Regions from separate parts of the Leucobacter sp. BZR 635 genome, predicted to be linked through region 2. Evidence: predicted binding sites of a transcription regulator. Region 2 holds the regulator's gene; the other holds the start of a gene.
The links. The regulator LexA, encoded in region 2, represses DNA repair genes until DNA is damaged. The targets are predictions, from matches to a motif close to TCGAACANNTGTTCGA.
Positions count from the first base shown of each region.

Region 1: the regulator LexA is predicted to act here: its motif matches at 1,718-1,733, upstream of uvrA (excinuclease ABC subunit UvrA).

Region 1 is NZ_JBLUNZ020000040.1:10,468-17,436, forward strand. It holds gene uvrA (excinuclease ABC subunit UvrA) at 1-1,686, opposite strand, end outside; gene ACI1US_RS08110 (siderophore-interacting protein) at 1,834-2,670, shown strand; gene ACI1US_RS08115 (VOC family protein) at 2,719-3,117, shown strand; gene uvrB (excinuclease ABC subunit UvrB) at 3,124-5,211, opposite strand; gene ACI1US_RS08125 (endonuclease/exonuclease/phosphatase family protein) at 5,340-6,383, shown strand; gene ACI1US_RS08130 (alcohol dehydrogenase catalytic domain-containing protein) at 6,476-6,969, opposite strand, start outside.
Region 2 is NZ_JBLUNZ020000004.1:96,343-103,311, forward strand. It holds gene ACI1US_RS00630 (methylenetetrahydrofolate reductase) at 1-279, shown strand, start outside; gene lipA (lipoyl synthase) at 495-1,538, opposite strand; gene lipB (lipoyl(octanoyl) transferase LipB) at 1,535-2,248, opposite strand; gene lexA (transcriptional repressor LexA) at 2,734-3,396, opposite strand; gene ACI1US_RS00650 (LysM peptidoglycan-binding domain-containing protein) at 3,686-4,144, shown strand; gene ACI1US_RS00655 (DsbA family protein) at 4,446-5,255, shown strand; gene ACI1US_RS00660 (cytochrome c biogenesis CcdA family protein) at 5,265-6,089, shown strand; gene hisB (imidazoleglycerol-phosphate dehydratase HisB) at 6,100-6,708, shown strand; gene hisH (imidazole glycerol phosphate synthase subunit HisH) at 6,705-6,969, shown strand, end outside.

The DNA of each region.
Region 1 (6,969 bases), on a different contig from region 2:
GAGTGTGTTGCCGAGATCACGAAGCTTGATGAGCGTCTCGATGAGCCTGCGGTTGTCTCGCTGGTGGAGGCCGATCGACGGCTCGTCGAGCACGTAGAGCACGCCTGTGAGGCCAGAGCCGATCTGCGTCGCGAGGCGGATACGCTGCGCCTCGCCGCCCGAGAGTGTCCCGGCGGCGCGAGCGAGCGTGAGGTAGCCGAGCCCGACCTCGATGAGGAAGTCAAAGCGGAGCCGGATCTCGCGGAGCACCTGCGCCGCGATCTTCGCGTCACGCTCGCTGAGCTCAACCCCGTCGAAGAAGCGCTTCGCATCGAGCAGGCTGAACTCGCCCACCGCAGCAATCGACTCGTTGTCGACGGTGACCGCGAGGACCTCGGGCTTGAGTCGCTGGCCCTGGCAGACGTGGCAGGGCACCTCGCGGAGGAACTCGCTCCAGCGCTCGCGGCGGTTGTCGCTCTCGGCCTCTTCGTACTGCCGTTCGATGAACGGAATGACGCCCTCGAAGCCGCTCGTGTACTTGACCTCGCGGCCGAAGCGGTTCTTCCAGCGAACGTTGACCTTGAAGTCGTTGCCGCGGAGCACGGCCTCCTGCACGTCTTCGCTGAGCTCGCCCCAAGGGGTCTTCAGCGAGAAGTCGAGGTCTTTCGAGAGGCCGACGAGCAGCTTCTCGTAGTACTGGTAGAGGCTCTTGCCCTGGCTGGTCCAGGGAATAATGACGCCCTCGCTGATGGAGAGTTCGGGGTCGCCGAGCACCAGATCCTCATCCACCGACATGCTCGTGCCGAGACCCGAACACGTCGGGCACGCACCGAACGGTGCGTTGAATGAGAAGGTGCGCGGCTCGATCTCGGTGAGCTGCACCGGGTGTTGGTTCGGGCACGAGAGGTGCTCCGAGAACAGCTGGGTGCGGTCGTCGGCCTGCTCATCGCGGTCGACATAGTCGATCTCGACCGTGCCGTCAGCGAGCCGCAGCGCGGTCTCCAACGAGTCGGTGAGACGCCCGAGCCCCTCGGGCGAGGCGACAAGTCGGTCGATGACCACAGAGATGTCGTGCTTGATCTGCTTCTTCAGCTTGGGCGGATCGCTGAGCTGCACGAGCTCACCGTCGACGATGGCGCGCGAGTAGCCTGTGGCCGCGAGCTCCTGGAAGAGGTCGACGAACTCGCCCTTCTTCTTGCTCACGACGGGCGCAAGCACCTGGAAGCGCGTGCGCTCCTCGAGCTGCATGAGCCGGTCGGCGATCTGCTGCACGGTCTGCGACTCGATCCGCTCGCCGCACACGGCACAGTGCGGAATGCCGATGCGCGCCCAGAGGAGACGCATGTAGTCGTAGATCTCGGTGATCGTACCGACTGTGGAACGCGGGTTGCGGTTCGTCGACTTCTGGTCGATCGACACCGCGGGGCTCAGACCCTCGATGAAGTCGACGTCCGGCCGATCCACCTGGCCTAAAAACTGGCGCGCGTAGGCGCTCAGCGACTCGACGTACCGGCGCTGGCCCTCGGCAAAGATCGTGTCGAACGCGAGGCTCGACTTGCCGCTCCCCGACAGCCCCGTGAACACGACGAGTGAGTCGCGCGGGATCGAGAGATCGACGTTTTTCAGGTTGTGCACCCTCGCGCCCTGCACGCTGATGTGAGCGTGGGCTGCAGAGGAGCGTATCGGTGTGTTGCTCTGTGAAGTCACTCCCCCACCTTAGCGTCTCCCGCACGGGAATTCGAACATGTGTACTAGAAATCTGGATGTTCGCCGCGCGCTAACTCCTGGCGTTGTGGGGCCCGGTGTGGGAAGCTGGATGCTGGCCAGAGATCATCTGATGAATGAGGTAGAGACATGACCGCCCAGCCTTGCGCGCGCACCCAGCGCCCCGCACGCCCCCAAATTGTGCTCGAGGTGAAGGAACGCGTGCAACTGAGTCCGCACCTCGTGCGCATTGTTGCTGGCGGCCCCGGAATGGCCGATGTCGAACTCAGCGGATTCACCGACGCCTACAGCAAGATGCTCTTCCAGCACCCGGAAACCGACCTCACTCCCCCGTACGACCTCGACGCGCTGCGGCAGGAGCTTCCCGCGGAGCAGCTGCCCTCGACGCGGACCTACACGGTACGCCGCATCGACCAGGAGGCCGGCGAGGTCTGGATCGACTTCGTCACCCACGGCGACGACGGCTACGCCGGGCCCTGGGCGGATCGGGCGAAGCCCGGCGATCCCGTCGTGCTCCGCGGAATTGGCGGAGGCTATGCGCCCGACCCCACGGCTGACTGGCACTTCCTCGCCGGCGACGAGTCGGCGATCCCGGCGATAGCCTCGGCGCTTGAAGCGATGCCCGCTGATGCACGGGGCGTGGCGCTCATTGAGGTTGCGGGTGAGGCAGATGTGCTCGAGCTTGCGGCCCCCGCAGGGATCGAAGTCACCTGGCTCTTCCGCGGCGAGGCCGAGGCTGGAACCTCGACGGTGCTCGTTGACGCCGTGCGCGCGGCTGAGTGGCGTCCCGGCCGAGTGCAGGTCTTCGTGCACGGCGAGCGCGGGGCAATGAAGGCGCTGCGTCCCTACTTCACCGACGAGCGGGGCATCGAGCGCGCACAGCTCTCGCTGTCGCCCTACTGGGCATACGGGCGGCGCGAGGACACGTTCCAGGCCGAAAAGCGCGAGGCGATCGGTCAGATCTAGCCCGGAAAGACTGCAGGCGGCGACCTCGTCCCGGATTATGCTGAAGCAATGAGCCTCACCCTTGACTTCTTAGGCATCGTCACCCGTGATCTCGCTGCCTCGCTCGCGTTCTACCGTGAGCTGGGCATCGAGATCCCCGAGGGCGCAGAAAGCGAACCGCATGTCGAAGCGCTGCTTCCAAGCGGCATGCGAATCGGCTGGGACACCGTCGAGGTGATCCAGAGCTTCGACCCGGAGTACGCTCCTCCGGCGGGTAGCCACCGGGTAGCGTTTGCCTTCCAGGCAGACTCCCCCGCGGAGGTCGACGAGGTCTTCGCGCGCCTCATGGCGGCGGGCCACCGCAGCCGCGTCGAACCGTGGGATGCGCACTGGGGGCAGCGCTACGCAACCGTGATGGATCCCGACGGCAACGCTATCGATCTCTACGCGACGCTGCCCGAGGCCTAGCGAGGGTCACATGTGACCGGCGGCGTCGATGCTGCGCAGCTCCCGCTTCAGCTCGGCAACCTCGTCGCGCAGTCGCGCCGCGAGCTCGAACTTCAGCTCTTCCGAGGCGAGTAGCATCTGCGCGGTGAGGTCGGCAATGAGCTCCGTGAGCGTGTCTGCGCCCTCGGCTCCAATCGCCGCGGCGCGCGAAGCGGCCTTGCCCTTTGCGCGCTGAGGCGATCCCTTTTGCGCGTGGCGCGACACCCGCTCGGCGAGCACGTCTTCGGTGTCGGCGGCCTCACGGTTGAGCATTTCGGTGATGTCGCCGATCTGCTTGCGCAGCGGTGTGGGATCGATGCCGTGCTTCGTGTTGTACTCGACCTGCATTTCGCGGCGGCGGTTCGTCTCGTCGATCGCGAGCTTCATCGACGGAGTGATCCTGTCGGCGTACATGTGCACCTCGCCCGACACGTTACGCGCGGCACGGCCAATCGTCTGAATGAGCGAGGTCGAGGAGCGCAGGAAGCCCTCCTTGTCGGCGTCGAGGATCGCCACGAGCGACACCTCCGGCAGGTCGAGGCCCTCACGCAGCAGGTTGATGCCGACGAGCACATCGAAGATGCCCGCGCGCAGCTCGGTGAGCAGCTCGACGCGGCGCAGCGTGTCGACATCGGAGTGCAGGTAGCGCACGCGCACCCCCGCCTCCTCCATGAACGTCGTGAGCTGCTCAGCCATCTTCTTCGTGAGCGTGGTGACGAGCACGCGCTCGTCACGCTCGACCCGCAGGCGCACCTCCTCGAGCAGGTCATCGATCTGCCCCTCTGAGGGCTTCACGACGATCTCGGGGTCGATGAGGCCGGTCGGACGGATGATCTGCTCGACCACGCCGTCCGCGATCCCCATCTCGTACTTGCCCGGCGTCGCCGAGAGATACACCGTCTGGCCGACCCGCTCCTTGAATTCGCCAAACTTCAGCGGGCGGTTGTCGAGTGCGCTCGGGAGGCGGAAGCCGTGATCCACCAGCGTGCGCTTGCGCGAGGAGTCGCCCTCGTACATCGCGCCAATCTGCGGCACCGTCACGTGCGACTCGTCGATGACGACGAGGAAGTCGTCTGGGAAGTAGTCGAGCAGGCAGTGCGGGGCCTCGCCCGGCACGCGGCCGTCCATGTGCATCGAGTAGTTCTCGATGCCCGAACAGAAGCCGATCTGCTCCATCATTTCGAGGTCGAAGGTCGTGCGCATGCGCAGCCGCTGTTCCTCGACAAGCTTGTTCTGGGACTTTAGCTCGCGCGTGCGCTCATCGAGCTCGTCGGTGATCTGCCCCATCGCGCGGTTCATGACCTCGCGGCTCGCCACATAGTGGGATCCCGGGAACACCGACACGGCGTCGACCTGGTTCACGACGTCGCCCGTCACCGGGTGCAGGTAGTACAGCGCCTCGATCTCGTCGCCGAAGAACTCGATGCGGATCGCGAGTTCCTCGTACATCGGGATGATCTCGACGGTGTCGCCGCGCACCCGGAAGTTGCCGCGCACAAACTCAATGTCGTTGCGCTGGTACTGCATCTCGACGAAGCGGCGCAGCAGTAGGTCGCGGTCGAGTCGATCCCCCACCACGAGCGGAACCATCGCCTCGTAGTACTCCTCGGGCTTGCCGAGGCCGTAGATGCAGGAGACGGTCGAGACCACGATCACGTCGCGGCGGCTCAGCAGCGAGTTCGTCGTCGAGTGCCTGAGCCGCTCGACCTCGGCGTTTACCGAAGAGTCTTTCTCAATGAACGTGTCCGTCTGCGGCACGTAGGCCTCGGGCTGGTAATAGTCGTAGTAGCTCACGAAGTACTCGACGGCGTTGTTCGGGAAGAGCTGGCGGAACTCGGTCGCGAGCTGCGCGGCGAGCGTCTTGTTGTGCGCGAGCACGAGTGTGGGCCGCTGCACCGCCTCGATGAGCCACGCGGTCGTTGCCGACTTGCCAGTTCCGGTCGCACCGAGCAGCACCACGTCGGTGTCGCCCGCGTTGATGCGGCGGGAGAGCTCCTCGATCGCCTGCGGCTGATCGCCGCTCGGTTCGTAGTCGCTGATGACCTCGAAGGGGCGAACGCTGCGGGTTGGTTCCATGCTCATAAGAATAATCACTTTGCTCGGCATTCGAAAGTTTGTTCGCCTGTGGCGTCTGTGTAGGTTGTGCCCCACCAGCACCGTAGGCTGTGCCTCACCAACATCGCAGCCTCGAGAAAGCTGGGTGCATGCCGCCGCTCGAACAGGGAACACCGGCCCCCGCCGCGGGCAGGATCCTCCGCGCGACCCTGGTGGCGCTCGTGGGCGCGATCCTCGCGGCGGCAGCGCTGCTCCTCGCTTGGCCGCAGGCGTTCGGCGCGCAGCGGATCTTCGGCGTCGCCCAGCTCATTGCGTTCCGCCCCGTGCTCGGCATCGGTCTCGGCGCGTGCGCCGCGGTGGCCGCCCTGCTCGCGGTGTCACGCCGCGCCTCGCGCACGCGGCGGGCCGCGTTTCTTGCGCTCGCCGTGATCCTCGCGCTCGCGGCGACCGGGCAGGGAGCGGTGCTCGCTGCCCGCGGGTGGGATCGGAGCCCCGCACCCCTGACCGGCGCGAGCACCGCTGCCGCCGGTGGCCTCACAGTCGTCTCGTGGAATGTGCAGGGCGGAGCCACGGGCGCGGAAGACATCGCTCGGCTCGCGCTCGCCGCAGGTGCCGACGTCGTCGCGCTCCCTGAGGCGGGGGCCACGCTCGCCGCGGAGGCGGCAGCGATCCTCGGGGAACGCGGCCTCGCCATGCGTGCGCACACGCTCGACGGCAGGATCCCGACGTCGGTACTCATCGCCGAGCGCCTCGGCGGCTACTCCTACGACGGCGCGCGGGGATCCACCCCGGAGCTGCCCAGTGGGGTCTGGATCCCCGCCGACCCGGACCAGCCCGCCCTCGTGATCGCGCACCCGTTCCCGCCGGTGCCCGGCGGCATGCCGCAGTGGCGCGCGGGACTCGAGTGGGTCGCGGAGCAGTGCGGCGCCCTCGGCCCGAACGTCATCGTGGCTGGCGACCTGAATGCGACCGTGGACCATCTCGGCGACATGCGCGGTTGCGGTGACGCCGCGTTGGCCGCCGGCGCCGCGGCATCTGGCACCTGGCCTGCTGCGTTTCCGGCCGGCTTCGCGTCGCCCATCGACCACGTGCTCACCGGGGCAGACTGGGAGGCCGCCGCCTTTCACGTGGGCGAGGCCGCGGGCGGCAGCGACCACCGCCCGGTCATCGCGGCGCTCGAAGCGAGCGGATAAGCGCACTGCGGAGTGACCCCGCGGTCATCCCGCAGCGCGCCCGGTCCGGCCTGAGACCGGCGAGAGACCGGCCGGAGACCGGCGGGAGCTCCCTACGGCACGAGCACCGCGCGGCCGGCGATCTTCCCAGCGTGGAGATCGTCGAAGGCCTGCGGGGCGTCGTCGAGCGGATAGCGCACGACCTCGACCGAGATCCTGCCCGCCTGCGCGAGCGCGATCACCTGCCGCATGTCGGCGCGCGTGCCACCGTAGGCGCGCTCGATGTTCACGCCCCACGGCAGCCCGGCACCACCTGCGACGTACGGAAAGCTGCCGCCGCCGAGGCCAACGAAGCGGATCGCGCCGCCGCCTCGCACCACCGCGGTCGCCAGCTCAACGGTCGGCTGAACTCCGACGAAGTCGAACACCACGTCTGCGCCGCGGCCGCCGGTCTCGGCGAGGATGCGCGCGGCCGCCTCTTCGTTGCTCGGAATTGCGAGATCTGCGCCGTGCGCCTCGGCGAAGGCGAGCTTCGCCGGGTCGGTGTCGAGCGCGATGATCCGCGCGCCGGTCGTGGCGGAGAGGATCTGCAGCGCCATGTGCCCGA
Region 2 (6,969 bases):
ACGGCGGGGCTGAGGATGCCGCTGCTGCCCGGGCTCATGCCGGTGTCGACGAGCGGGCAGCTGCGGAAGGTCGCCTCGCTCGCCGGGCGGCCTGCGCCAGTGCTGCTTGAACGATCGCTTCTTGCGGCTGGCGGGTATGCGCCCGAGCTCGGGGTGGAGCACACCATTTCTCTCGCGCGGGAGCTGCTCGCGGGCGGCGCCCCGTCGATCCACCTCTACACGTTCAACCGGCACGAGCAGGTGCTCGCGGTGCTCGAGGAGCTCGACCTGCTGGGGTAGTGGGGCTGTGGTGCTCTGCCCTTGCCCTCTGCTGCTCTGCTGCTCTGCTGTCCTACCCACCCGCCCGCTCTCGGCGCTCAGGTCATGGGTGTTGAGCGAGGTCATGCCTCTTTAACCGCGGAAGAGGCATGACCTCGCTGAAAGCATGTCCTTTGAGCGCCGAGGGGCTGGGTGGTGGTGGTGACGGTTGCGGGATGGCGGTGTGGCGCGGGCAGTTAGACCGCCGCGACCGCCTGCGGGAAGTCCGCGCCAGCCTCCGCGCTCGCGGCCTGTTCAGCGAGGTGTCTGAGGTGTTCGGGCACCTCGATACCCTTGCGCGCCATCGTGTGCGCCCACAGGCGGCCAGCGCGGTAGGAGGACCGCACGAGGGGGCCGGCGAGCACCCCGTCGAAGCCGAGCGCGTCGGCCTCAGCCTTCAACTCCACGAATTCCTCGGGCCGAACCCAGCGGTCGATCGGGTGGTGCAGCTTCGACGGCCTGAGGTACTGCGTGAGCGTGAGAATGTCGCAGCCCGCATCGCGTAGTTCAGCCATGGTCTCGGAAATCTCGGCCCGCGTCTCGCCCATCCCAAGGATGAGGTTCGACTTCGTGATCATCCCGGCATCGCGCGCCTCCGTCAGTACCTCGAGCGAGCGTGCGTAGCGGAACCCGGGGCGGATCCGCTTGAAGATGCGCGGCACTGTCTCGAGATTGTGCGCGAATACCTCGGGCGCTGCCTCGAACACCTGCGCGAGATCCTCCGGTCTTCCGCCGAGATCATCGGCGAGCACCTCGACCCCTGACCCAGGGTTGAGCGCGTGGATCTGCCGGATGGTCTCGGCGTAGAGCCAGGCCCCGGTGTCGGGGAGGTCATCGCGCGTGACCCCCGTGATGGTGGCGTACCGGAGGCCCATGGTGCGCACGGACTCCGCGACCCGTCGCGGCTCATCGAGGTCGAGGGGGAGCGGCTTGCCCGAGGTGATCATGCAGAAGTCGCAGCGGCGGGTGCAGATGGATCCGCCGATGAGGAAGGTCGCCTCGCGATCCTCCCAACACTCGTAGATGTTCGGGCAGCCGGCCTCCTTGCACACGGTGTGCAGGCCCTCGCTTTGTACGAGCGCTTGGACCGCTTGGTAATCCGGGCCGGAGCGGGCGCGCGTCTTGATCCACTCAGGCTTGCGCTCGATGGGGGTCTCGGCGTTCTTCGCCTCGACCCGAAGCAGCCGGCGCTCCTCTGGCTCCGGGCGCGTGCCGGTCGAGGGCAGAATCTGGACGGTCATACTGAGAGCCTTTCGAGCACGGGAACGAGGTGGGTGCGCAGTGCGGGCGCTGCGTCGGCCGGGGTGATGGTCTCGCCCGTCTTGGCGCTGAGCGTGGTGACGCCGGCGTCGCTGATGCCGCAGGGCACGAAGCTGTGAAAGGGGGCGAGATCGTTGCTGCAGTTCAGCGAGATACCGTGGGTGACGATGCGCCGGCTCACGTGGATCCCGATTTGCGCGAGCTTTGCCGCGGGGCTTCCCTGCGGGGATCCTGCTGGCGGGTCTGTCCAGACCCCGGTGCGCCCGGGAACGCGGTAGCCGACGACGCCAAGATTCTGGATCGTGGCAATCAGCGCATCTTCGAGCGCGTGAACGAGGTTGACTCCGCCGAGCCCGTCAGCGAGCCGGATCACGGGGTATGCCACGAGCTGGCCGGGGCCGTGCCAGGTGACCTTTCCGCCGCGGTTCACCGGGACGACGGGAGTGCCGTCACTCGGGTACTCATGTGGCTCCGCCCGTCGGCCAGCGGTGTAGACCGGCTCGTGCTCGAGGAGGAGCACGGTGCCGTGATCAAGGTCGGCTGCCAGTCTTGCGGCAGCCTCCCGCTGGAGTATGAGCCCACGCTCGTAGGAGACGAGGCTTGGGGAGAGCCCGACAGTCTCGAACCGTGGGGTGGGTTTTGGGGGCGTGTCGCTTAGGGGAGGCGGCGGAACTTCGGCGATGGGAAGCATGCGGCCATGTTAGTTGGACTCAGTTCAATAAAGCAATGCGGGTGCGGTTGGGGTGCCCGGTGCCCGGTGCCCGGTGCCCGGGGGCTCGGGGCTGGTGGCAAGCAGGGTGTAAGCCCAAAGTCTCGAGGTGGGATGCCCGGGCGTACCCTCTGCCCGGCGCCCTCATCGCGCCTGGCGTCCTTTCCGCCCCGATTAATTCAGACCGACTCTTGCGAGGGCCAAACGCGGGTCGGAGTGGATTAAACGGGGGCTGCAGGGTGCGCGCGGCGCGTTTCTGGAAGTGCCTGCTGCGCGTGCGTGCGTCGCGCTGCATGTTGATCGCTGAGCTCAATGCCCGCGATCGTTGAGCGCTGCAACCGTCGAGCGCCGCAATCGTCGAGCGCCGCAATCGTCGAGCGCCGCTGGCGGATCGCGGCCGCGTGACACAGCAAAACGCTCCAGCCCCGATCTGAATCCGGGCTGGAGCGTGCAGGAAAGCCGCTGGGCTAGACCGAGCGGAAGACCGCGACGACCTTGCCGAGCACCTCTGCGTGGTCGCCGAGGATCGGCTCGAACGCGCTGTTGCGCGGCAGCAGCCAGGTGTGGCCGTCGCGGCGGCGGAAGACCTTGACGGTCGCTTCGCCGTCGAGCATGGCCGCGACGATGTCGCCATTTGCCGCCTCGCGCTGCTGGCGCACGACAACAAAGTCGCCGTCGCAGATGGCCGCATCGATCATCGAGTCGCCTACCACCTTCAGCATGAAGAGCTGCCCATCGCCGACGAGCTGCCGGGGGAGCGGGACGATCTCCTCAACCTGCTGGTCGGCGGTGATCGGGACGCCCGCCGCGATCTGGCCGACGAGTGGCACGTAAGCCGTCTCCTGGGCCTGGGTCGTGGGTGAGTCCGCAAGCGCGCTGCTCGTGACCGCGAGCTCGACGAGGATCTCGAGAGCACGCGGGCGGTTCGGGTCGCGGCGAATGTATCCGCCGAGCTCGAGCCGGCTGAGCTGGTGGGTAACGCTCGAGAGTGAGGAGAGGCCCACAGCGTCGCCGATCTCGCGCATGCTCGGTGGGTAGCCGCGAGACTCTACGGAGCGGGCAATGAATTCGAGGATCGCCTGCTGCTTCTCAGTCAGTGGCTTCCGCGGTGCTGCGCTCAGGTCGCTCATCGCTTGTCCTCTCAGTAGTGCGGTCAATCTCGGCGGGTGGTGAGCGGAGTGGATCCGCATGTTTCCGCGAGTTGCCGTGAATGTCAGAGGTCACTGATTGGGTGAACTCACTGTTCGAAACCCTAGCCCGGATATTCGAGGCGAGGCAAACATTCGTTCGAGTGTCGCAGCAAATCTCGCGATATTCATTCGAATACTGCGGTTGCGGTTTCTTTCATTCGAAGATATATTCGAAAGAGATGTTCGAGTGTTCGAGTTGGTTCGAATACTCTCGAGAGAGGAACTCCTCATGACTGCTACAGCGAATGTCGTCCCATTCCGTTTGAACGCCCCGGTGAGCCCGCGCATTGCCGCGTCGGGATCACGCCCGCAGGGCGAACCCACTGCTCAGGTCAGTTCGGGGCAGCCCCGGCTTCGGCTCACGCGTCGTGGCCGGGTGGTCTTTGGCTCTCTCGCAACCGTCTTGGTTGCTGCTGCACTCGGCGTAGCTGCTGCGTTCGCAGCCCCAGGGGCAATTGCCAACAGCGCGGAGAGCACGCAGGCCTTCCCCTATGTCTTCGTGCAGGCCGGCGACTCGGTATGGAGCATCGCCTCCGAGCTTGAGCCGACGGGCGACCCCCGTGAGGTGGTCTCTGAGATCGTCCGCCTCAACCAGATGCAGGCGTCCGACCTGCAGGCAGGCGATTCGATCGCTGTGCCCATGCGGTTTGAAGGCAATGACCTCACCTTCGTCCCCTCCGGGCGATAGCGCCGTCCCTCCGGGCGATAGCGCGCGGTCGGTGACCCTGTGCGCGGTGTTGGGATGCGGGCGAGCTGACCGGTTAGCCTCGCGGCCCCGGCTGGTCTTGCGGCCCCGGCCGATCTGGCTGTCCCTGCCGCTCTGCCCCCCCCCGAAGACTTTGGACGCCCCTGCCGCTTTGGACCCTCGGAGGCTCTGGACCCCCGGAGGCTCTGTCTCAGCAGGCGCTCCGCCCGCCCGATGTTCGGCGGTCTCTCGGGGTGAGTGACGCTGGTCAGCACAGTCAGCAAAGATCGTTAGGCTCGAAGGTATGCCGAAGCCGATTGAAGCTCTCGACCGACCGTCCCTCGAACGCCGATACCGGCGGATGCGTCTCGCGACCGTGATACTTGCCGGTGTCTCGCTGCTGCTCGTAGCAGCGCTCGGCAGCCAGGGGCTGCAGGGACGCGGGGCCGCGAAGCCCGACTCGAGCGCCTCGCAGGGCGAAAATAACGGGAACGCAGGCGCAGGCAGCGGCACCGACGCAGACACCGCCGCACAGAGCTGCCCCGTCGTCGACCGGCTCGAAGAAGGCGACCCGCGCGCGCTTGGAGACATCGACGCCCCTGTCGTGCTCCACGAGTGGACCGACTTCCGCTGCCCCTACTGCGCCTCCTTCTCGCGCGACACCCTCCCCGTGCTCATCGAAGAGTACGTCGAGACCGGCAAGGTTCGCCTCGAAATCCACGACGCTGCCCTCGTCGGCGGCGAAAACTCGATCCTCATCGCCTCCGCCTCACGTGCAGCGGGCGAGCAGGGCAAGTACTTCGAGTTCTACGACGAGGTGTACCACGCCCCCGAAACGGCAAAAGACGCAAACGGCGAGTTCAACCTCCCGACGCTTGTCGCGTTCGCCAAGAAAGCGGGTGTTTCAGACATCGAGAAGTTCACCGAGGCGGTCGAAAGTGGCAAGTTCGAGGCTGACGTCCGTGCGGAGACCGCCGAAGCGCAGAGCATCGGCGTCACGGGCGTACCATTCTTCGCGACCACCGGCTGCGGCCAGGTGATGAGCGGCGCGCAACCCGTCGATACCTTCCGCGAGCAGCTCGACGCCGCCGTTGCCGCAGCAGAGCAGAAGTAACCCGCCCACATGGATCTCAGCCTGCTCGGGGCGTTCCTCGGCGGCACACTCGCCCTGCTGAGCCCATGCTCGGTGATGGTGCTGCCTGCTTTCTTCGCCTACGCCTTTCATAGCCCGGCGGAGCTGTTCTCCCGCACGGGCGCGTTCTTCCTCGGGCTCGCGACCTCACTCGTGCCGCTCGGGCTGCTCGCCGGCACCCTCGGAGCCTGGGTGGCGTCGCACCGCAGCGGCCTCATGACGGTCGTGCTCGTATTCGTCATCGTGCTCGGCGTCGTGATGCTGCTTGGCATTCCCATCCCGACGCTCACCAAACAGCAGAGCGCGAAGGGCACCTCAGTCGCATCCGTGTACGGCCTCGGCGCGGTCTACGGCCTCGCCGGTGGGTGCGCTGGTCCCGTTTTTGGGGCGGTGCTCGCCATGGCCGCATTCGGGGGGAACGCCCTCATGGGTGGGCTCACGATGCTGCTATACGCCGCGGGCATGACGGTGCCGCTCGCACTGCTCGCGCTGGTGTGGAACCGGATCCCCGGGGTGAAGAAGCTGCTCCGCCCCCGCGAGCTCGTGATCGGCCGTTGGCGGAACGCCTGGTCCAACGTCATCGCCGGGATCATCACGATCGCCGTGGGCGTGTTCATGCTCGCCACCGACGGGGCACAGAAGTTCAGCGGCGTGCTCGATGCGAGCGCCCAAGCCGAACTCGAGGCCGGCGTGATGCGTGCCACCGCGGGCGTCTCGAACCTCGTGGTGCTCGGCGTTGCCGCAGCGGTCGGTCTTGTGGTGTGGCTTGTCGTGCGCCTGCGCCGCAGGCAGCACGCCCCCGACGCGGCGCGGTAGGATCGAGGACATGACCGAAGTTGCACGGATCGCGACACTTGAGCGCGCCACCAGTGAGTCCTCCATTCGCCTGAGCCTGAACCTCGACGGAACCGGTGAGGCCGACATCGACACCGGTGTCCCCTTCTTCGATCACATGCTGACGGCGTTCGCCCGCCACTCGCTCACCGATCTCACGATCCGCGCGGAGGGTGACGTGCATATCGACGTGCACCACACGGTTGAAGACACTGGGATCCTCCTCGGACAGGCGATCCTCGAGGCGCTCGGCGACAAGCGCGGCATCTCGCGCTACGGAGACGCCTTCGTGCCGCTCGACGAGGCGCTCGCGCAAGCGGTCATCGATATCTCGGGCCGCCCCTACCTCGTGCACTCCGGCGAGCCCGCGGGCTTCGAGTTCCACCTCATCGGCGGCCACTACACCGGATCGATGGTGCGGCACTTCTTCGAGGCGCTCACGCTGAACGCCCGCCTGTCGGTGCACCTCAAGCTCATCGAGGGCCGCGATCCACACCACATCGCGGAGGCTGAGTTCAAGGCGTTCGCGCGCGCATTCCGCACGGCGAAGGCGAAGGATCCGCTCGTGACCGGCATTCCCTCCACTAAGGGAGCACTGTGACCGGAAGCGATGCTCCGCGCGTCGCTGTGCTCGACTACGGTTCGGGCAACGTTCACTCAGCAGTAAAGGCACTCGTGCGCGCCGGAGCCGAGGTCGAACTCACGCGCGACCCGCAGCGTGTGCTCGACGCCGACGGGCTGTTCGTGCCGGGCGTCGGCGCTTTTGACGCGGTGATGGCGCAGCTGCGCGCGATCCAGGGCCACGAACTCATCGGGCGCAGGCTCGCGGGCGGCCGCCCCGTGCTCGGCGTCTGTGTCGGCC